Regions from separate parts of the Propionispora vibrioides genome, predicted to be linked through region 3. Evidence: riboswitches for the same ligand, from Rfam matches in the RefSeq annotation. Region 3 holds a riboswitch; each other region holds the start of a gene.
The links. A riboswitch is a leader RNA that binds a small molecule or an ion and turns the genes downstream of it on or off. The one in region 3 is predicted to bind cobalamin.

Region 1 (7,314 bases), on a different contig from region 3:
GGGAAAGCTGGTGTGTTTTGGCCTGATCGTCGGTTAGCTCCATGACGTTCACACCCAGCCTTGCGGCTTTTTTTAGGATGTGTCTTGTCAAAAGACCGTCGGTTTCAAAAGCCAGCATAACCTCCGCCGCCCCAAAGTCAGCCAGATTGCCCTTGAGGCGCGGGTGAATGCTGACACAGATCGTATCTTCCAGAGCCGGTCCGTGGGGGCTTAAAATGACCACCGTCTGTGTGTTATTTTCCTTTATCCGCTGCGCCACCCGTTCGGCTGCCTTAACAGTAGCCGCCAGATTCTGTATGTCTTCTCTGCCGATTTCCGGTATCATAACCGGTGGATGGGGCATCAATGCACAGGCCACTAAATTATTCATTAGAATCGCTTCCTCCCGAATATCACCCAGTGTAGTAACAAGCTCATATCTCAATCAAATTACTTGTCTGAATTTCCATTTGCTTCGTTGTCGTCAATCGGTGTAGGAGCCACTACGCTTCATTCCTCCGCCTTGCAGATGAAAATTCGTCCTGCGTCCTTTGACTAACATATGAACCTGCCACTACACAGTTCATGTTTATTGTCCCGCATTCTGACTGAAATGATACGCCAAGGCTTTAACAATATGTTCGGCCAGTTGGTCCTGATAAACGGGATCGGCTAACAGGGTCGCTTCTTTTTTATTGGTCAGATAACCGGTTTCCACCAGCACGCCAGGTACCTTAATCGCGTTGAGAATAAGAATGTGCATATCCTGCTTAGCCTGGCGACGGTTGCCGGGAGGAAAATTCTTTAACGCCTGCTGCATGGTCTCGGCAATTTGCTTATTGACTTCGAATTTAGGACTGTAAAACACCTGGGCTCCGGACTGCTCAGGCCCTTTGATCGCATTGCAATGGATACTGACAAACAGCTCCGGCTTCGCCTTTTCAATTAGCTCGATCCGGGTCAGAAGATCATTCCGTTTACCGCCCTTGCCACGGGTGTAGTAGTCAATATCCTCCTGCCGGCTCATAAACACAGTAGCCCCGTTTTTCTCCAGCAAGGCTGTCACCTTCCCGGCAATGGCCAGAGTGACTTCCTTTTCGACCACGCCATAACCGCTGGCGCCGGTATCAATGCCGCCATGCCCCGGATCTATGGCGATCTGCCTTCCCCGCAAACTTTCCAGGCTGACATTTTCCAGCGAATCGGCCGCTAAAAAACGGATAGCCAAATAATTAAGCACCAGCACAGCCGCACCAAACAACAAAAGCGGCTGCCAGTTTTTCCGCTTTAAGGACAAAATCCACATGCTCACCCTCCATCCCCAATAACCAGCCAGTTCTCCCTATCATCATACTCACCGGGGCGTCGGGCTATGCGTAGTTTAGCCACATATGGCCAAAAAGGGATAAGTAGAGTAAAATAATAGCAGAAACCTATCAGTACCTTGTCAATCCTAAAACTGTAAGAATAATGGCGAGGCTATTTTTCGCGAGACAAGGCGGAGGAAGGAGGCATACCGTTAGTATGCCGGCTGACGACAACGAAGGCTTGCGGAAAATAGACCGTCATTATTCACAGGATTAGGGTTGATAAGGTACTAGCTTAAGTAGGAGGATATATGCGCAAAGGTCGATTTTTCCTGTTTCTTCTGATTCTGTTCCTAGCCTCCTTCTGGTGGGCCGGCGGCGCCAACGTGGTTTCCGTCCTGCCGCCAACGAAAGGATTGGTCTCCGAACAAGTATCACAGCAGGTATCACAAATGAAGGATGCCGCCATAACAGCCGATGCACCGGGACTATGGCGCAGACTATACCGGCTGGCGGCATTGAAAAGCGCCGTCCGCGATAAACTGGACACAACGAATTATGTCCCGCTCAATCAGATTCCCCTTACTATGCAACAAGCCATCATTGCCGTGGAAGACAACCGGTTTTACCAGCATGTAGGGCTTGATGTGGAGGGAATCCTGCGGGCCATGCTGGTCAATATGCAGGCCGGTGCCATTGCTGAAGGGGGCAGTACCATCACCCAGCAATTGGTGAAGAATCTTTTTCTTTCCCATGAACAGACTATGGGCCGCAAGCTGGAAGAAGCACTCCTGTCATTAGATATGGAGCTTCGCTACTCAAAAGATGAAATTTTGGAAATGTATCTGAACACCATCTATTTCGGTTCAGGCAATTACGGTCTCGGTCAGGCCAGCCAGGAATATTTCGGTAAAAAGCCGGCTGAACTGAATCTGGCCGAATGCAGCATGCTGGCCGGGTTGCCCAATGCTCCCTCGCTGAATTCGCCATACGTCAATTTTGCGGCAGCCAAAAGAAGACAGGCCATTGTCTTAGGCGCCATGGTCAAACACAATTACCTCGGGCCGGATACAGCCCAGGAAGCCAAACTGCAACCCATTGTCCTGGCAAAATAGAAAAACAATGCCGGTATTATTCTTAAAGCTGGAATCAGTGTAATATCACTGTTCCAGCTTTTTTCTGTTTACCTATATAAATCTGATTGAAAAATTTGCAGTAAGTATCAATTAGGCGTTCCCTTGGGAATTTCTTTCCCGCCATAAGAAAATACTTAGCAAGGCTACAGCCAGCCAGGCAATGGTGCCGGCAAATTCCCCCACTGTTCCGTATAGGGGAAGAACCAGGCCCAGCAGACTCAAGCCGGCCAGAATGCCCGGCCATTTCCAGGTTGATGCTGTCGGCCGGTTGAGCGATGGCGTGGCAACAGAAGAGCGTTCTATTTTTTCACCTTTCCTGAGCCACCCCAGCAGACCGGAGAGAATAACAAAAATGAGCGCGATATCCAGAAGAGCCCATAGAATCTTTAAAATAAGCAGTTCGTGATTGTGGATGTGCAGTTTCAGCATATAGCCGGCAAAAAACAAATAATCCGGTAAAGGTTTGGTGAAATATTGCGGCTCCATACCTTTTCTGTCCGGGATAAAAACAAGCTGCCCCAGAAAGTCCAGCGGATTCTCTGTCGCCGGTGTAATGTAGAAAATATAAGCCGCCGGCGATTGCCTTCTATCCGGTAAATCAAGCGAAAGGATCACATCGTCAGGAAAGGCTTCCATTACAAAAGTTTTGGCTTCAGCCAGGGAAAGATGTTTTCCCGCCGCCGGAGCTGACTGCCAATAGTCCTTCACCGCCGTCTTCGAATCCTGAATATACAAACCGTAGCTGAGTGAAAAAATAACAATAACAACGCCGCTAAAACATAAAATAATTGCCCAAACAGCCGTTGCAATGCCCAAAAACTTGTGCCAGCCAAACCACCGCTCCCGCCAACTGCGCTTGCCAATAAGGGCAAAGGGGCTTCGCCTCATAAACGGCCCGTAAAGCACGCAGCCGGACACAACCGAGACCAGGCTCAAAAAGCACATGAAGCCTAAAAACACCATCCCGCCCTTGCCCATACCAAGATACATATGCAGACGATGCATCTCATGCATGAATTCAGCCAGCCAGGGATATTTTACTTTCTCCTGATGCCAGGGCTGCAGGGTATGGTCTGACGGATAATAGGCAAGCTGCTCGCCGCCCATGCTTAACCGGGCAGCGACCGGCTTGTTGCTGTCTTTGTCCTGAACCCGAAATAGTATTCTTCCCTCATCGGGCTGAACCGAAATACTTCGTATCGACTTGCCGGAATAGCCTTCCTTCACTAATTTTTCCCCGGCGTCTACTTCCCTCCAGATTTGCCCGTAATCTGAGGCGGGATGCATATTTTCTTTGTCTAAAAGATTAAAATCATGGATTTCCGTCTTAAATAATAACGGCAGCCCGGTAAGACAAAGCAATAGAAAGAACAGCAGGCAAATGAAACCAATCCAGCGGTGAATTTTATACCAATAACGCATAATTTTTCCTCCTGACTTGAAAATAAAAAAGAGCCTTTTCCGCACACATATGCAAAGAAAAAGGCTCATGCAAAAACTGCAAACAAACCAAATCCCCCTCCCCATCACTCGCAGGTCATAGCGGCGATTGTTGAACAGGCAGTTCTCCTGACTCAGGTTCCTCGTCGGCTCACACCTTCCCAGAAATATATCCAGTGGCATCTTGTGAGCGACTCCCCTTACAGTGGCGGGACCGTGCCGGCTTGTACCGGCTTCTCTATTAAGCGCAATTGCACCTGTTCCAAATCTGTTATTTTTCTCGCTTACTATACTGCACTTTTTCTGAAATGTCAATTGGTACTTCATTAAGTATTCTTTATGCAGTAAAATTGTTGAAAAATAACAGCTTAACCTATTCCGGCAAATAGAAAAAGACCCGCACCAACCAGAGTTGATGCGGGTCTTGCTTTGAATAAAATTAACGTTTCGAGAACTGCGATGCTTTACGGGCTTTCTTAAGACCGTATTTGCGGCGTTCTTTTTCACGGGGGTCACGAGTCAGGAAGCCTGCTTGTTTCAAAGACGGGCGGTACTCGAGATCCACTCTAAGTAAAGCACGGGAAATGCCGTGGCGAATGGCGCCTGCCTGTCCGGAAGGACCGCCACCCTCTACCTTAGCCAATACATCATACTTACCAATCGTTTCAGTAAGATTTAATGGCTGTTTTACAATCAGTTCAAGAGTTTTTAAACCAAAATATTCAACAAGCGGACGGCCGTTGATAATCACGTTGCCTTCTCCCGGAACCAGACGAACTCTGGCAACCGAAGTTTTTCTGCGGCCTGTGCCGTAGTAGCTAACTAATGCCATACTCATGTTCCTCCTTTCCGGTATTATCTAATATCAAGTTCCAGTACTTCCGGTTGTTGAGCGGCATGCGGATGCTCAGCACCTTTGTACACGTTCAATTTACGGTACATTTGACGTCCCAGGCTATTCTTCGGCAACATGCCTTTAATAGCGATTTCCAGGACTCTTTCCGGCTTTTCAGCCAGCATTTTTCCGGCAGTGGTGAAGGTAGTACCTCCTGGATAACCGGAATGACGGAAATATGTTTTTTGGATCAATTTTTTACCGGTAAACGCTACCTTAGCTGCGTTTACTATGATGACATGATCTCCTGTATCAACATGCGGAGTAAAAGTCGGTTTATGTTTTCCGCGAAGAATTTTGGCTACTTCAGCGGCTAATCTACCTACAGTCTTGCCTTCAGCATCTACAACATACCATTTACGTTCTACGTTGGCTGCGTTTGCCATAAATGTTGTTTTCATAGTATCCCTCCTTGTTGCAAAAGTTACGGGTTGGTTAGATTCTGAACCTGAATTCCGGGGCTAATGGAATACATGGCATAAATCTCATAAAAACATTTTAATCAATCTGACTGGTAAAGTCAAGGATTATCGAGGGATAATTTGCATTTTTTATCAGAAATGCTCTTTCTTCTTGGGAAAATGAAACATTAATACTATTCGACATGAATACCATTAATGTTTCTCCTGTGCAATTAGTACCTGGTCAACATTAATCCAATGAATACTGGCGGTCTATTTTCCCCACCGTTTCGTTGTCGTCAGTCAACATACTAACGGTATGCCTCCTCCCCTCACCTCGCGCTGCGAAAAATAGCCTCGCCATTCTCTTACTGTTTTAAGACCGCCGACACTAGTATAACAAGTTTTTGAGCGGCTCTCGTTATCGAAAGCCGCTCAAAGATGAAACTTCCCTCATGACGCTCCATAAGTGCTCATTTATAATATATTAAACAAACCTCCGACAACGCCGACTACAACCATCAACATAATGATTCGGACCGATGTCCATTTCTTTTGCAGCAAACCATACACACCCATCGTAGCGGCCAGCGGCAGAATATGGGGCAATATCGCGTCAAACAGGCTTTTCTGCAGCGAGAACTCCGCCCCCGAAGTGGTGATGGTCAGACCGCAGGTCACTTTAACATAGTTTACGATCAGTCCGCCCATAACCATGCAGCCCATGATAGAGGCACCCTTGAGCAGTTTATTCAGTATCCCTCGCTCGAGGAAATCCATGATGGCATCACTGCCCGCATGATAGCCAAACATAAAGTTTCCCACGGAGAGAATGTAGGTGATGGCGAACATGACCACCGCGTAAATTACTGCACCCCATATATTTCCGGTCCCGGAACGGGTGATATCAATACACAATGCCAGAAGAATCGGAATCAGAACGCCCTGATAGATAGTATCGCCGATGCCCGCCAACGGACCCATCAAGGAGGTTTTTATATTGGTGATAAACTCGTTCGGAATCTCCTTGCCCATTGCCTTTTCTTCTTCCAGCGAAATGGCCAGGCCGAGAATACAAGAACCGAACTCAGGATGGACGTTAAAAAATTCCATTTGGCGCGTCATCAGATCAATCTGCTTTGCTTTATTATTCGGATACAGATATTTCACAACCGGGAGGAATGTATGGGCACACGCCATCCCCATCATACGTTCGTAATTATAGCAGGTTTGAACCCAAGTTTCCCAAATCAGGGCGGCTCGGATCAGAGCGTTTTTTGGAATTAGCTTCTGTTCGTTGTTAACCATGCTGTCCCACCTCTCTTCAGTCATCGTCCGGATCGTAGTCCGGATCGTAGTTCTCGGAGGATGCACCGCCAGCCGATGCTGCCGCCGGAGTCATATTACCAGTTACCTGAATATAGAGGATCGCCGCCAACAGTCCAAGGATACCCTGCTCAATCAAGGTCAGCCCGGAAACTGTGGCAATCATAAATCCTAGGAACAGGAAGATACGCGCTTCACCTTTGAAGATATACTGCAAGGTAATCGCAATACCAAGGGCAGGCATCAATCCGCCGATAATCTGGAAGATTTGCAGCGGCTTTCCTGCACACATTTCAATAAAGGATTGAATATAATTTGCACCGAAGTAAGCCGCAAGTGTACAGGGAATAACACATATCACCGCGGAGAAGATCTGCGGGAGGATTATATTTGACAGGTATAGCCGATTAAACTTCCCCTCGGCAACCCACCGGTCACCCAGGTGAACAAAAACAGAGTCAATGGTCATACGCAAATACCATACAATCGTACCTAATAGTCCAAGCGGAACTGCAATCGCCAGTGCCGTGTTTGCATCGAGATGGCCGGTGATTGCATACGCAGTACCCAGAACGCCGGCCAGTGCCATATCCGCAGGCATCGAACCGCCGGCGGAAATAAAGCCTAAATACACCAGATTGATTGTGCCGCCAACGACAGCACCGGTAACCGGATCCCCAAGAATCCAACCGGTTAGGAATCCGCAAACCAACGGCCTTTGCAGTGTCCATAAACCCACAAAAGGCAGATTGGCTTCGGCCAGCCAGTACAGGATGCCGCACAAAATTGCCGTCATTAAAGTCATAGCTTCCTCATCCTTCCTTCTTGCT
Region 2 (7,314 bases), on a different contig from region 3:
GTATGAACGGGTATTATTGGAACAGGTTCGCTGTGGTAACAGGGTCCAGGCCAAGGAAGCCCTTGTTTTGCTGCTGAAAGAAATTTTTTCCAGTCACGCAAACATGGACATTGTGAAAGCCTGTATTTTGGAACTGCTGATCGTTTTATCACGGGCCGTTGTGGAGGGAGGATCCAATTTAGACAAACTGACTTTGCTAGATTTGAACTGCCTGGAAGAATTGCAGCGGTGCACCAGCCAGGAAGAAATTGAACTATGGCTGACCGGGGTATTGGAAAAAACAATGGATCATATGCTCGAAAACCGCGCCAGCATGAATGTGCGGGTCATTCATAAAGCTTGCGAGTACATTACCAAAAACTACAATCGAAACATTTCGTTGGAAGAAGTGGCGCAGACCGTTCATTTAAGTCCCTTTTATTTCAGCCGGCTGTTTAAACAGGAAAGAGGCTATAATTTTGTTGATTTTCTGACCAAAGTGCGCATTGAGAAGGCGAAAAAAATGCTGCAAAACTCTGATTATACGGCGATTTGCATTGCCGCGGAGGTGGGCTATAAGGATGCCAGCTATTTTAGCCGCGTATTCCGCTATGCTGTCGGTATGACGCCGAATCAATACCGTCACGCCGTCCAGTCCGGCCAGCTTCTGCTGCCAACAGGCTGCCCCGAAAGCAATTAAAGACAGGGAACGTTAAAAAGGAGTCTGCCTTAAGGCAGGCTCCTTTTGGCCTATGGGACTTTTTTTACTTTTTCTGATAGTTTTATGTCAATTCACCTTCCAGTAGTAGGAAGGACGGCAGCTAAGCCGAATAGTAGGAACATACACTTGATAAAATGGGGGTCTCCGGGGTGAATATACAGGATATTCTAGCGGCAATCAGTGTGCTTATTAACGGGATTCCGGCAGGGTTGTATGCCATGTCTTTTGGTTTTGCCGCCGTGCCTACGGCCATCGGTTTTGCCGTCGGCGTTATCGGCTGCGGTTTGTTCGGGCTTGTCACACCGATTTCCTTTCAGGCGGAAACGATTACTTTGGCCGGAACGTTGGGAAAATCACCGCAGGAACGGTTTTCGATTATTTTTCTGGAAGGGGCTATTCTGCTTGCCGTTGGCCTGCTTGGCTTTTTCCAGGCGCTTGTAACCTTTATTGGACCTGTTATTACGAGCGGAATGATGGCCGGGGTAGGCATTATTTTAGCCCGTGTAGCCGTTGAGATGGTGCGGCGGCGGCCAGTCGTAGGCGCCGTATCGGTTTTGTCGGCGCTGGTCGCTTATTATATAACACCGAATCCCGGCGACAAGCTTGTTTATACGATTGTTGTGTCCGTTATTCTCACATCGGTGGTAGAAACCCTTTGGTTCCGGTCGGAACAACAGGCCGGTGCTGTGACCAAAGAACGATTTGTGCTGCAGAAGCTGGTTATGAACCGGAATGTTGTCCGCAGTGCTTTGGCTATCTGTGCATTGAATGTGGGCGCCAATATTGCTTTTGGCTCTATTACGGCTAAAACATTGGCAAACAGCGAGGTGAACCTGGATCACCTTACCATCGTAAGCAGTCTGGCCGATATGGGATCGGCGCTCTTTGGCGGCGGACCGGTGCAGGCCATTATTTCCGCTACCGGCGCTGCGCCTCATCCCCTGTGGTCGGCCCTGGCCATGATGGCCATGATGGCTCTTCTGTTATTGAGCGGCATGTTGCCCAGGCTGGGACGGTATGTCTCAGGCGAGTCCATCGCCGGTTTCCTGCTCGTGCTCGGTGCGATCGTAACGGTTCCGGCCAATGCAGCACTGGCCTTACAGGGCGGTATCGGCAGCGCCGGTTCCGTGATCGGCGGCGTCACGCTGGCGGTGACGGCTGTTACCGATCCGTTTATCGGTATGCTTAGCGGTCTTTGCGTGCAATGGCTGCTCAGCGTATTTTCCTTGTAAACCTTAGACCGGAGAGAGGAGTAAAACCTATGGAGCCTTATGCAAAGATTTATCAACTGCAGGAATTAATCGAGACGAAGCGGGCGGCGGACCGTCCGGGTCCCTATAAGGTAGGCGTCGATCTGGGCACAGCTGATGTGGTGCTCGTTGTGACGGACAGTGAAGGGAATCCTGTGGCCGGCAGCATGGAATGGGCGTCTGTCGTAAAGGACGGTCTTGTTGTTGATTTTCGTGGTGCCACAGAGATTGTGGAGCGATTAAAAAAAGAAGTGGAAGGTATTCTCGGCGTGACTCTTGATAAGGGAGCTACGGCGATTCCGCCCGGGACGGTCGGGCGAAATGCTGCTGCCTGCGGCCATGTCATTGCCGGCGCCGGTCTCGATCCGGTCTGCCAGGTCGACGAACCGGTGGCGGCCGCAAGGGCACTGGGCATTAAAGACGGCATTGTTATCGATATCGGCGGCGGTACGACAGGTGTTGCGGTATTGAAAAACGGCGAGATTGTTTTATCGGAAGATGAGGCGACAGGCGGTACCCATATTACTTTGGTACTGGCAGGCGCCTTTCATATCAGTACGGACGAAGCGGAAAAAATGAAGCGCGATTCGTCACGGCACAAGCAGCTTTTACCGGTTATCCTGCCTGTTATTGAGAAAATGGCAACCATCGTGAGAAACATGCTGGCCGGTCACGGGGAATATGACGACTATCCCGTTTATGTGGTCGGCGGCACGGCGTATCTGACCAACTTCGGCGAAGAGTTCAGCAAGGCTTTTGGACGTACTGTCCATGTGCCGCCTCATCCATTGCTGGTGACGCCGCTGGGCATTGCCATGTTTGCCTAAGTATAAGTAATGAAAATAGGAAAATGTAAAGGAAAAAGACGAAAGATCCGGAAGATCTTTCGTCTTTTTCCTTTACGGCAGTTATATCAGATGGCCGCCCGGAAGAGGTTTTCCATCTCTTGTTGTGTAGCCTGGCGGGGGTTAGTCAGGCTGCACATGTCCTTCAGGGCATTGGCGGCAAGGAGGGGGATATCGTTTTCGTTGAAGGCTTTGATTTCCCGAAGCCCCGGCGGAATGCCCACCGCCTTTGATAAGGTGCGGATGGCGATGATTGCCGCCTGGGCGCTTTGTTCCAGCGACATATTTCGCGTATCGATGCCGAAGGCTTCACTGATATCACGGAATTTTTCCAAGGTTACAGCGGAATTGTACTCCGCCACGACAGGCAGCATGATGGCGTTGCACAGGCCATGGGGCAAATTGTAGAAGCCGCCGAGTTGATGGGCTGCTGAATGCACATAACCGACGCTTGCATTATTAAAGGCGATGCCGGCCAGGTAGGCCGCATTGATCATCATTTCACGGGCTTCCAGGTCCTTGCCGTTATGGACGGCCGTAGGCAGGTAATTGGCCACCAGCTCGATTGCTTTCAGGGCCTTGCAGTCCGTTACCGGCGTGGCATTGGTGGAGATATACGCCTCAATGGCATGGGTTAAGGCGTCCATGCCGGTCGCCGCGGTTAAGGAGGGCGGCATATCGATCATTAAGGTCGAATCGTTGACGGCGATACGCGGCGTGATGCGCCAGTCGGAAATGGTCATCTTCACGTGCCGCTCTTCGTCCGTGATGACGCAGAAACGGGTCAGTTCACTGCCCGTACCTGCCGTCGTATTGATTGTAAAGAGCAGGGCCGAAGGTTTTTTCAGCTTGTTCAGGCCCTCATAGTCATTGATCCGTCCACCGTTAGTGGCCAGAAAAGCGACAGCCTTGGCACAGTCGTGCGGTGAGCCGCCGCCAAAGGACATAAGGAAATCACAGCCGTTGTCGGCAAAAAGCTTCAAGGCTTCCTGGGCATTGGTGACGGTCGGATTGGGATGAACGCCGTCATACATGACATAAAGCAGTCCAGTGCTTACCAAGACGCCGGTTACGCGCGCCATAAGCTTGCTTTGCGCCAGAAAGGCATCGGTTACAATGAGTGCCTTACGCAGCTTCATCGGTTTCAAATATTCGGCAAGTTTTTCCAGACTACCGGCACCGATCAGGCTGATTGGCGCCATAAAATATTCATGGATCTGATTGTCCACTCTTTGTCAGCTCCCTGTCATTGATTCGTCTGTTTCATCGTATCATTTCATTTTGGCGCTTACAAGAGCCGGAGGGGCCTTTTGGGGCAAGTCGGCAAGATAAGTCTATAATGGGAAAAATTATTAATGAAAGGTCTGTCTGTAGTGCAAAAAGGCTTCTAACCCATTAGGGGGAAGAAGAGCAATTTATTATCATAATGAAGCAATTATCTGGCTTAGATGGATATTCATTTCATTATATAATAAGACTAACATGTTTAAATGGCCATTGAACTGAGTGCCGAATTTTCCATCTTCTTATCCTTAAACTTTGTGAGGGATCTATCCATGAAACCAAAACAATGGCTGGACGATTTTATTACCGGTTTTCAGTTCTTAACGCGGATAGAAATCTGTAAGCACCATGACAGTTCGTTGGAGAGTTTTGGACGAAGCGTCAAATTCTTTCCGCTCATCGGAGCGATGCTTGGTCTGCTGTTAGCGGCATTTCTGTGGGGGGCCAGACAGTATTTCGGCGGTTTGGGACCGCAGAATACGCTGGTAGCCGCTTTGATCATCGGGGAAGTGGTCCTTACCGGGGCGCTTCACTGGGACGGTTTTATGGATACCTTTGACGGTGTATTTTCCGGCCGGGACCGGGAGCGCATGCTCGAAATCATGAAAGACAGCCGTGTCGGCGCCTTTGGTGCTATGGCCTTGGCTCTGGCGCTGTTAGCCCGGTTCACCATTCTTACTGATCTGGAGCCGCAACTGCTGCCCGGGGTGGTGATCCTGATGCCTGTAGCCGGCAGGCTCGCTGTGGTCATGACCATTACCTTCTTTCCTTATGCCAGGCCGAGCGGCCTGGGCCATGTCTTTCCTTCTCACCGGGAGACAGGCAATCTTTATGTGGCGCTTTTGTTTGCGGCAGCCATGTTCGCCTTTCTGGGTCTGAAAGCTGCCATAGCCGGCAGCAGCGCCGTTGGCTGCGGTCTTTTGTTTGCTGCTTATGTGAGCGGCAAACTGGGCGGTGTCACCGGTGATGTATACGGCGCTGTCAACATTGTTACGGAGTTGGCCGCAGCCGCGCTCTTTCTGTTTTTGTTTTCGTAACAAGCGCTGCTTTTGAGGAAAAGATAGGACTTTTTTTACAGCCTTGCCGACTTTTTTGCTGACTCGGGAAAATGGATAGGAGAAGGTCTTTTCCTAGCGAAGTGCTAGGTATAATTTCATAGAGATGCCACCAACCAGGTGCCTCTTAGCCTAACAATAAGAGGAGAATAGGGAAGCTCGGACAGGACATAGTCCTGAAACGACGCGGTCGCGCCACTGTAATCGGGGAGAATTTTCAGCACATGCCACCGGAAAGCCGGGAAGGCGCTGAACGTTTTTTGATCCGCTAGCCAGGAGACCTGCCTGTTATGGCTGTCATTTTTCTCCGCGTCAGAGAAAATGCCGGAAGGATAGGAGCTGGAAGTCAAAGCACCTGCCTTTTAGGCAGGTGCTTTTTGTCGGTCGGGATGATTACGGACAATAATTCACCATAGGAGGGAAAGACGATGGATTTTGAAAAAGTGGTTGATGAACTGATTGACGGTGCGGCCAAGCCGCTCCATAGCCTGGGCCTTTTGGAAAAACATCTGAAAAAGGTGCTTTTGGCCTGGGGCAGACTTGATAAGAAAATTCGCCCCTATCACATCATTTATGCGGCCGATAATGGTGTCGTCGAAGAGGCTGTCGCGCCGGACCCGGTTGAATTTACCTATTTGCAGGCGCGCAATATGGCGGCCGGTCTGGCAACAGTCAGTTGCTTTTGTCAAATCAATCAGATTCCCTATGAAGTGATCGACATAGGCATTCGCGATAAGCGCGAAGCAGGCATCAACAAAAAAGTTGCCTTCGGGACAAAAAACTTTATGAAAGAAGAAGCGATGAGCCGCGAGGAGTTTCAACAAGCCTGGCAGGTTGGCGTGGAACGGGTGCAACAAGCCGTAAGGGAAAAACAAGCAAATCTTTTGTCCTTTGGCGAAATGGGCATTGGCAATACAACGACTTCGTCGGCGGTGCTCCATGCACTGACCGGGATGCCGCCTGAATTTGTCGTCGGCCACGGCGCCGGACTCAAATCGCCCGAAGCACTGCGGCGCAAGCGGCTTATTGTAGAGAAGGGCGTCGAAAAGCACATGGTCAAGCTTCACGACGTAGAAGATATTTTGCGCTGTGTGGGCGGTTTTGATATTGTGGCCATGTGTGCCAGTATGGTCGAATGCGGCAAACTAAAGATTCCTTTTGTGCTGGACGGATTTATTACGGCTGTGGCTTACGCCTGTGCCGTCCGCATCGACAGCAAACTGGACCGTTACGCGCTGCCGTCCCATATGTCCAAGGAACCCGGTATGGCCTACTGTCTCCTGTTGGGCAACATTATGGCTGAAGATGTGATCATTCACGCCGGCATGGGCCTCGGGGAAGGTACCGGCGCAGTGCTGATGGTGTCTATGCTGAAAACCATGCTTTATGCCATGCAGCATGTGGCGAGGATTTCCGATTTTTTGGCCGAGGCGGGCAAGAAGGAACTGGCCATGTAGGAAACCGGTCATAGCGAGTGGTCTGTCCCTCCTTGCGGTAAAATCCTTTTGCGTTTTTAAATTAGGAAGAGAAAGTACCCTTCTTAGTAAAGAAGGGCGCTTTCTCTTTTTTTGTAAAAGAAATAGGGTAATACAACAAAATAATCCTATTGCTTTTTCCCTGGGGAGGAAGGGGGAAAAAAGCTTTTTTGAAAGCAGCAATTATGTACGGTCGCTTGGCAAAATTTAAGCAAGGTAGAAAGACAGAAAAATCAAATATGTGTAAAGACAACGATGATTTAGCACAACGTGGAGGATGCTATGGCCTTAGACAAACCGCGCATGGTTCAAGAGTATGTGCCGGGCAAGCAGGTGACTCTTGCTCATTTGATTGCCAATCCCAAAAAGGATTTATGCGAAAAACTCGGTCTCACTGCTGTTTCGGCGATCGGAATTTTAACGATCACTCCCTGTGAAGCAGCCATTATCGCCGCCGATGCGGCAACGAAGACCGCCGCTGTGACCATCGGTTTTATGGACCGTTTTACGGGTTCTGTGGTTATTACCGGCAATATTTCGGCGGTGGAGGCGGCGCTTAACCAGGTCGTTCATCTGCTTGGTGACGGACTGGGCTTTTCCGGGCCGAAGGTTACGCGCTCCTAGCCGATGCGGCAGGTTATGTTTGTCGGCGCTGTCGGTGCAGGGAAGACATCGCTGATTCATGCATTGGAAAAAAAAGAGCAA
Region 3 (7,314 bases):
CCTGCGGAACGTATGTTTCCGGAAAAGGCCGAACGGGGAACCAAAGAACAAGGCTCTTACTCTTAGTGCGACGGCCCCAGTCTGTTTTGGCGTTCTTCCTGTCAGCAGCAATGCTATACCGGACAAAAAGCGCAATCGCTCTACAATGAAACTCCGCCTATAACGGCGCTCCCGCCGTCGTAATATCTCTGGCGGCCACAATATCAATGCCGAGATTTAGTATATTACCGGTAATAATATCTCCTTCAAAAACAGGCGCCGTAACGGTAATTTCCGCCAAAGCGCGGGCACAGGCCAAAACTTCTTCCTTCGGCAGCGGAGTACGGGAAATAACCGGCAGCAAAGGCAGCGCGCCACCTTCCACCCGTACCGTGGTAGTCAGGGTTCGTTTCGGTGCGGTTACTTCCTCCTGAGCATAACGAATGCCACGCGGGCAGCTAAACCCGCTAATATCGGTAATTTCATTTTGCTGAAAAACAATTTTGCCGCTGCAGCTCAACGGACAAACAATACAATGCAGTTTTTCTTCTTTATAACTCATATCATTCGCCTCCCTGGTTAAGTGATATAATAATTTCCTGTCCTATTCCGGCCAGCTTGGCGGCGGGAATTTCAACCATGATCATTTCGCCCGGTTTAACAACAGACAACTTGCGGCTAAGTAGAGTCTGACCGTTGCTTTCTACCGCTAGAATAACCTTTTGCGCCGGTTGTTTCACCCGCAAAAACAGCTTTGCCGGAGCAGGCTCTGTCGACACGGTGAGTTTTTGCGGCACCACCGTGCGTATACCGGTGCCGGAAATTAGCTGAACGGTTATTTCACCTACAGGTAACCTGTTCTGAGCATACAGGGCAGCAGCCCGGCCGGCTATGGCACCTTCCTCGGATACAAAATCCACCAGATCATGGACATGCACCACATTACCGGCCGCAAAGAAGCCCGGTGCCGAGGTTTGCCGGTACTGGTCAACCACCGGACCGCTGGTCACCTTGTCCATGTCCACCAGCCGCTGCGACAGCTCATTCTCCGGAATCAGTCCGACTGACAGCAGCAGGCAGTCACAGGCTATGTCAAATTCGGTACCTGCCACCGGTCGCAAATTTTCGTCCACCTTGGCGCAGGTGACAGAGGTTACCCGGTCACGGCCAGCTACCGTTGTGATAGTGTGTCCCAGATACAAGGGAATCTGATAATCTTCCAGACACTGCACCACGTTACGTGTCAGACCATTCGAATAGGGCATCAGTTCAATAACCGCCTCAACTTTGGCGCCCTCCAGCGTCAACCGCCTGGCCATAATCAGGCCAATATCGCCGGAGCCCAGAATAACAATACTTTTTCCCGGAATACAGCCTTCCATATTAGTCATGCGCTGGGCAACTCCGGCGGTAAACACACCGGCCGGTCGCTCTCCGGGAATACGGATGGCGCCACGGGTGCGTTCCCGGCAACCCATGGTAAACACAACGGCCCGGCAATGAATTTCGCATAAGCCGTCCTGTGGGTTGGCGGCAATCACTGTTTTGTCAGACTGCACATCAAGCACCATGGTATCCAGCATCACGCGAATCGACTTTTTCTGTCCGACCATTTGGATATACCGTCGGGCATAACCGGGACCGGTCAGTTCCTCTTTAAACCGGTGCAAACCAAACCCGTTATGGATGCACTGTTGAAGAATACCACCCAATTCGCGGTCGCGTTCAATAATCAGTATATTTTCGGCGCCTTGTTCGGCAGCGCTATAAGCGGCGGCAAGGCCGGCCGGTCCACCGCCGATAATGGCTATGTCAACGAATTGTTTCACTTTGATTTCCTCCGGCATCAACTGGAATTTTGTCATAAAACAGATAGGACTGGGCCGTTTCCTTACGAATGGCGGTTAGCGGCACCTGCAGCTCACGGGCCAGAATAGCGGCCACCTTAGGTCCACAGAAACCACCCTGGCAGCGGCCCATGCCGGCGCGGGTCCGTCTTTTTACACCGTCAACCGTTTTCGCCCCGCAGGGAGAATGAATAGCAGCCACGATTTCCGCTTCGGTAACGGTTTCACAGCGGCAAATAACGCGTCCGTATAATGGATTTTTACGAATGAGCGTTTGTTTCTGCTCATTTGATAATTCACGGAATACAATTTTGGGTTCATTATGGCTAATAAATTTTTTCTTAGGCAGCAGCAGCAAACCACACTCTTTTAAAAGTTCAGCGACAAGCTCGGCAATGGCCGGAGCAGCCGTCAAACCAGGCGACTGAATACCAGCGGCATGAATTAACCCGTTAACAACCGTTGATGGACGAATCACAAAATCATCGCTATCGGCAACGGCCCGCAGACCGGAAAACTCGGTAATCGATGCATTAAGCGGTATAGCCGGGAACAAACGTTTAGCGCCTGTGATAACTTCCTGGAAACCGGCGGCGGTTGTCGCCAGATTTTCTTTGGCGGCTATCGCCAAATTCTCCTCCTCAGGCATATTCTGGGCGTTCGGTCCAATGAAAGTATTACCGTGTACGGTAGGTGCAACTAAAATACCTTTCGAGTGCTTGGTTGGTGTGGGAAATAGTACGTGATTCACTCTGGGTCCGGCGTTTTTGTCAAATAATATATATTCGCCTTTACGCGGAGTAAGGGTAAAGCTGCTATCACCTGCCAAACGGGCGACCGTATCGGCATAAAGTCCAGCGGCATTGATGACATAGCTGGCTGTAATCGAGCCTTGCGGTGTCCTGACCCCGGTAATCCGGCCATTGGTTATTTCCATATTGGTAACAGGACATTCTGTGAGAATTTGCACGCCATTTTGGGCGGCGTTTTCGGCAAACGCAAGCGCAGCATCAAACGGAAGAAAGATTCCTGTCGAAGGCGCCCACAACGCGCCTTCAGCGTTCACTAAGCCGGGTTCCTTGGTCAGCGCTTCCTCCCGGCTCAGCAAAGCCAGCCCAGGCACTTGGTTCTGGTTTCCCCGGTTCAAAAGTTCCGCTATGGTCTGCAGCTCTTCTTTATCAGTAGCAACAACCAGTGAACCTATCCATTGGATGGCAAGGGACAACTCCTCCCGCAACGCATGGTACAGAGCATTACCCCGTACATTTAATCTGGCTTTCAGCGTCCCCGGTTTGGCATCGAAACCCGCATGAAGGATGGCACTGTTTGCCTTGGTGGTGCCAGCGGCCAGTTCCGGTTCCTTTTCCAGCAGGACAACGCGTAGCTGGTATTTGGCTAATTCCCTGGCAATAGCCGTACCAACGATACCGCCACCAATGATAACGACATCGGACTTAAGTGTTGACATGTTTTCACTCCCTGTATGACTGCAATATTAATTAATAGAAAAAATAAAAAAACCGGATAAACATCTGCCGTTCAGACATTTATTCGGACTTCTCTTTGTTCTGTCCATCTAGGAAACCACTGAATTATTCGCACTGCACGTCCGTCCAGACGGATTTTTTTCCGTCCGGCTGCGTCAGCCAAACCCCAATTATCAGCGACTCCCTATTAAATTGTATCAGGCATAGCTTTATATTCACCGCCATTCGATATTCCGGCCAGTTTACCGGCAAACATAAAATAAGGACGTATTCTCATTTATGCAAAAAAAGCAGGTTTCCTTTATGATCAACCGCACAGCCGTAAAAGTTGATTACAAAGGAAGCCCGCTTTCCCAGCCGTTTCCGGACAACCCAAAAACAGCCTATGGGTATAGACTTTCCGTCGTAATCGCCTCCCCGTCGCTCGCAGGTCAATCGGTGATTGTCAGATAGGCAGTTCTCCTGGCTTTGCGTCATCGCTTCCCCAATCCTTCCCAGGATGAATATCCCAGTGGCCTTGCCTTTTGGAGTCACTCTTCATTACAGTGGCGGGACCGCACCGGCCTTCCCTATTAAGCCCCGCAGGGCACCTACCTCTTTGCGTATTTCATTATAAAAATCCACAACAACTGCCCGCTCCAATCCGGCAGTCGTAACCAGAGTCCCCCCTTCACAACATAAAATAGGTTTCTTTTGTCATCAACTCTCGCCTGCTGCCGAAAAAATTGATTACAAAAGAAACCTATCTTCAAAGCGCCATACAGGATGCCTAAAAAGAGGCAACCCAAAGACAGCCTATGCATATAGACTTCCCTTATAATCGCCTTCCCGTCGCTCGCAGGTCAATCGGTGATTGTCAGATAGGCAGTTCTCCTGGCTCTGCGTCATCGCTCCCCCAATCCTTCCCAGGATGAATATCCCAGTGGCCTTGCTTTTTGGAGTCACTCTTCATTACAGTGGCGGGACCGCACCGGCCTTGCACCGGACTTCCCTATTAAGCCCCGTAGGGCACCTACCTCTTTACGTATTTCATTGTATATTCATAACTTTCTCATTTAACATATCATGCAGCAAACAGGAAGTCAAATAAAAAGCCTTCTATATAATGTATACACAGGCTAAATATTGAATACAGTATTCTCTATCTTTTGTTTGGCAGCCAAATCCTTAACAGGCGGTCAGTCCGCCATCGACCGACCATAACGCGCCTGTAACAAAGGCGGCCTGCGGCGAAGCCAGAAACAAAATTACCTGAGCCACCTCATCGGGCGTTCCCAGCCGTCCCAAGGGATAAATACCGGCCATATCCCGCAGTGTTCTTTCTCTGTCCGCAGCCTGCTCTAATTGTTTTTCCAGCAAAGGTGTATGAATATCGCCGGGGCATACGGCATTGACCCGGATGCCATAGGGCGCCAATTCCAGAGCCAAAGCTTTGGTAAAAGTGTTGACAGCCCCTTTTGCCGCGCAATAGGCAGTACACAGCCAGTTGCCCTGCAGCCCGGCATCGGAAGAGACATTGACAATGGCGCCGCCCTTGCCTTTCTTTAATTCCGGCACGGCAAACTTAGCAATAAAATAGGTCCCTTTCATATTCACATCCATGATCGCTTCATAATCATCCTCGTTAACCTCTTCAATGGCTTTCTCCTGATAGGTACCGGCACAATTAACGACAATATCCAGCCGGCCCATAACCTTACAGGTTTGGACGACCGCTTTCTGACAATCAGCTACCTTAGCCACGTCAGCTTCGATGTAGCAGACTTTCCCATATGAGTCTAATTCCTGTACCGCTTTTTCGCCTTTCTTCCGGTCCCTTCCCACAACGGCAACTCCGGCGCCTTGCTCCAGGAATAGCCTGGCTGCCGCCAGGCCAATACCGGAGGTACCGCCGGTAATGAGTACCGCTTTTCCCTGTATGTTCATTGCTTACCCCTTTCGTCCGTTTATCCTGTCCGGACGGCCGCTAACTACGTCTTCTGAAAAAGCTTTCCCTCCGGTAGTTCTTCTATTCAGGAAAAGTCCTTTTTCTCAGCGATAGCATCTTTAACATGCTGGACATAAATATCCTGAATCGCCGGGTTCTCACCAACCCCCTGCAAACAAACGCTTACTTCAAAGCCGGCGTCCTGCAGCCGGGACTGAAAAGAATCAGGCTCATCTCCCGCCATATCCCGTCTGGCATGTTCGCCGGCTACCAGCAGCAACGGAATAAGGGTGACTTTCCTGACACCATCGGCTGCCAGCCGCCTGATCAGATCTTCCACGGCAGGATAGCCGTCCACGGTAAATACATACACCTGCCCAATTCCCGCATCCTGCAGCTTTAACTGCAGGGCAGCATAAACAGCATTGGCCGGGTGCAAACCGCCATGCCCCAACAGAGCAATCGCTTCCTGCGGCCCGATTGGCGGAAAAGTCCGGCGTACTGCCTGTATGGCAGCCAAATAGTCATCCGTTACGCCTTCCTGACCGGCATAATAGAGAAGCGGCCTGCCCAGATAAAGATTTTCAAAAGCCTGTTTATCCCGGTAAGTCTCCACGACTCTGCGCACTTTGTCATACTCATAACCGGCTTCCATGTGCAGCGGCTGGACAACTACCTCACGAAAACCCTCCTCAGCCAGTGCAGCCAGTGCCTGTTCCTCGGTCAAATACCGTATACCTTCCCTGGTGTTAATCCGCTCAATGACCCGTCGCGAGGTAAACGCCTGACGTACGGTATATTCCGGAAAGGCCAGCCGGATCTTTGCTGTTACCTGATCAATGGCCGCTTGCCGGGCCTCCGGATAGGTAGTGCCAAAGCTCACAACCAAAATTGCTTTTCTATCGTTTGCTGTCTGTCCGGCAGACAATGGTACTACTGCTTCCGATGGTTTTCTGACAATCCTTGCATCTATTTTCATCTTTTTAACTCCGTTTCATCAATCATTACCGCTGCGCAGTCCCTATTACTTCTTTTAGTCATTAACCTGTTTTCTTATTTCACTATGCTTTATAGTTTGTCCTGCTCTGATAACGATATAAAATTCACTAAAAAAACTCTCCCTGCGGCGTTTTATCGTCAGCAAGGAGAGTTGGAGAGGGCATAGCCAAATTTATTTCATCATCATGCCATGGCCTTTTTCCTTCACAGGAGTTGCGGCTTCCAGGGCATCCCACGCTTCATTAGCCCGGTCGACAAACAGTTTGCGGATAGCTTGGTTTTCACCAAGACCGTGGATGTACGGGGTGACTTTAAAGCCTTCTTTTTCCAGGATGGATTTATGCGATTCCGGTTCGCTGCCAGCCATATCGTTGTTGGCATGGTCTCCGGCCACCATCATCATCGGAATCAGCGTAACATTTTTAATACCCTGTGCCTTCAACTGAGGAATAACTGTGTCCAAATGAGGCCAGCCTTCTACCGAATAGACATAGGTATTTTTGAAACCAAGTTCAGTTAAACGGTCCTGCATAACGGCATAGTAAGCATTGGACGGATGCGGCGTACCATGAGCCATCAATAAGACGGCATCCTTTTTGCCAGTCTTAGGGAATTCAGTACTAAAGGCTTTCATAGCCTCAGTCACATCATCACGTTGGTTTTCCTGTCCCATCCAGTACATCAGTGTCGTACCCAGGGTCATTTTCTTGAACTGGCTCTTATAGATATCGAAAATAGCGGTGTCATAGGCATATTCCATACCCGGAATGACATCCAGCGAGGTCAGGGCAATACGGCTGTAGCCTTCTGCCTTAAGTTGGGCCAGAGCTTCTTCCGGTGTGGGGATCTTAATTCCTTCATTGGCCTGAATCCGGTCAACAATAATATGGGAAGTAAAAGCCAGCACCACTTTGGTATTGGGATGAGCCGCCTGAATGTCTGCCACCGTTTTTTCAATGGTGGCCTTGCGGGAATCAGTAAAGGTTGTCCCAAAACTCATAACCAAAATAGCATCTTTATTTTCCAGGTTCTGCAGCGAAGGTGTTTCCGAAACGCGAACACCAATTTCCGCTGC

Region 1: linked by a shared signal. The riboswitch ahead of BMW43_RS12665 (PepSY-associated TM helix domain-containing protein) and the one ahead of BMW43_RS14700 (NAD(P)/FAD-dependent oxidoreductase) in region 3 are both predicted to bind cobalamin.
Region 2: linked by a shared signal. The riboswitch ahead of BMW43_RS12200 (nicotinate-nucleotide--dimethylbenzimidazole phosphoribosyltransferase) and the one ahead of BMW43_RS14700 (NAD(P)/FAD-dependent oxidoreductase) in region 3 are both predicted to bind cobalamin.

The regions. Positions count from the first base shown of each region.
Region 1 is NZ_FODY01000015.1:70,178-77,491, forward strand. Features, by position in the region: gene BMW43_RS12650 (class III extradiol dioxygenase subunit B-like domain-containing protein) at 1-370, opposite strand, end outside; gene BMW43_RS12655 (N-acetylmuramoyl-L-alanine amidase) at 569-1,285, opposite strand; gene BMW43_RS12660 (transglycosylase domain-containing protein) at 1,598-2,401, shown strand; gene BMW43_RS12665 (PepSY-associated TM helix domain-containing protein) at 2,513-3,949, opposite strand; cobalamin riboswitch at 3,965-4,138, opposite strand; gene rpsI (30S ribosomal protein S9) at 4,302-4,694, opposite strand; gene rplM (50S ribosomal protein L13) at 4,718-5,158, opposite strand; gene BMW43_RS12680 (PTS system mannose/fructose/sorbose family transporter subunit IID) at 5,636-6,466, opposite strand; gene BMW43_RS12685 (PTS mannose/fructose/sorbose/N-acetylgalactosamine transporter subunit IIC) at 6,483-7,280, opposite strand.
Region 2 is NZ_FODY01000014.1:85,905-93,218, forward strand. Features, by position in the region: gene BMW43_RS12175 (response regulator transcription factor) at 1-679, shown strand, start outside; gene BMW43_RS12180 (guanine permease) at 850-1,932, shown strand; gene eutJ (ethanolamine utilization protein EutJ) at 1,962-2,777, shown strand; gene BMW43_RS12190 (iron-containing alcohol dehydrogenase) at 2,864-4,024, opposite strand; gene cobS (adenosylcobinamide-GDP ribazoletransferase) at 4,352-5,116, shown strand; cobalamin riboswitch at 5,236-5,437, shown strand; gene BMW43_RS12200 (nicotinate-nucleotide--dimethylbenzimidazole phosphoribosyltransferase) at 5,563-6,591, shown strand; gene eutS (ethanolamine utilization microcompartment protein EutS) at 6,892-7,233, shown strand; gene BMW43_RS12210 (EutP/PduV family microcompartment system protein) at 7,237-7,314, shown strand, end outside.
Region 3 is NZ_FODY01000020.1:15,376-22,689, reverse strand. Features, by position in the region: gene BMW43_RS14710 (DUF1667 domain-containing protein) at 158-541, opposite strand; gene BMW43_RS14705 (NAD(P)/FAD-dependent oxidoreductase) at 543-1,808, opposite strand; gene BMW43_RS14700 (NAD(P)/FAD-dependent oxidoreductase) at 1,792-3,294, opposite strand; cobalamin riboswitch at 3,749-3,922, opposite strand; cobalamin riboswitch at 4,160-4,344, opposite strand; gene BMW43_RS14695 (SDR family NAD(P)-dependent oxidoreductase) at 4,481-5,239, opposite strand; gene BMW43_RS14690 (sirohydrochlorin cobaltochelatase) at 5,326-6,219, opposite strand; gene BMW43_RS14685 (sirohydrochlorin cobaltochelatase) at 6,412-7,314, opposite strand, start outside.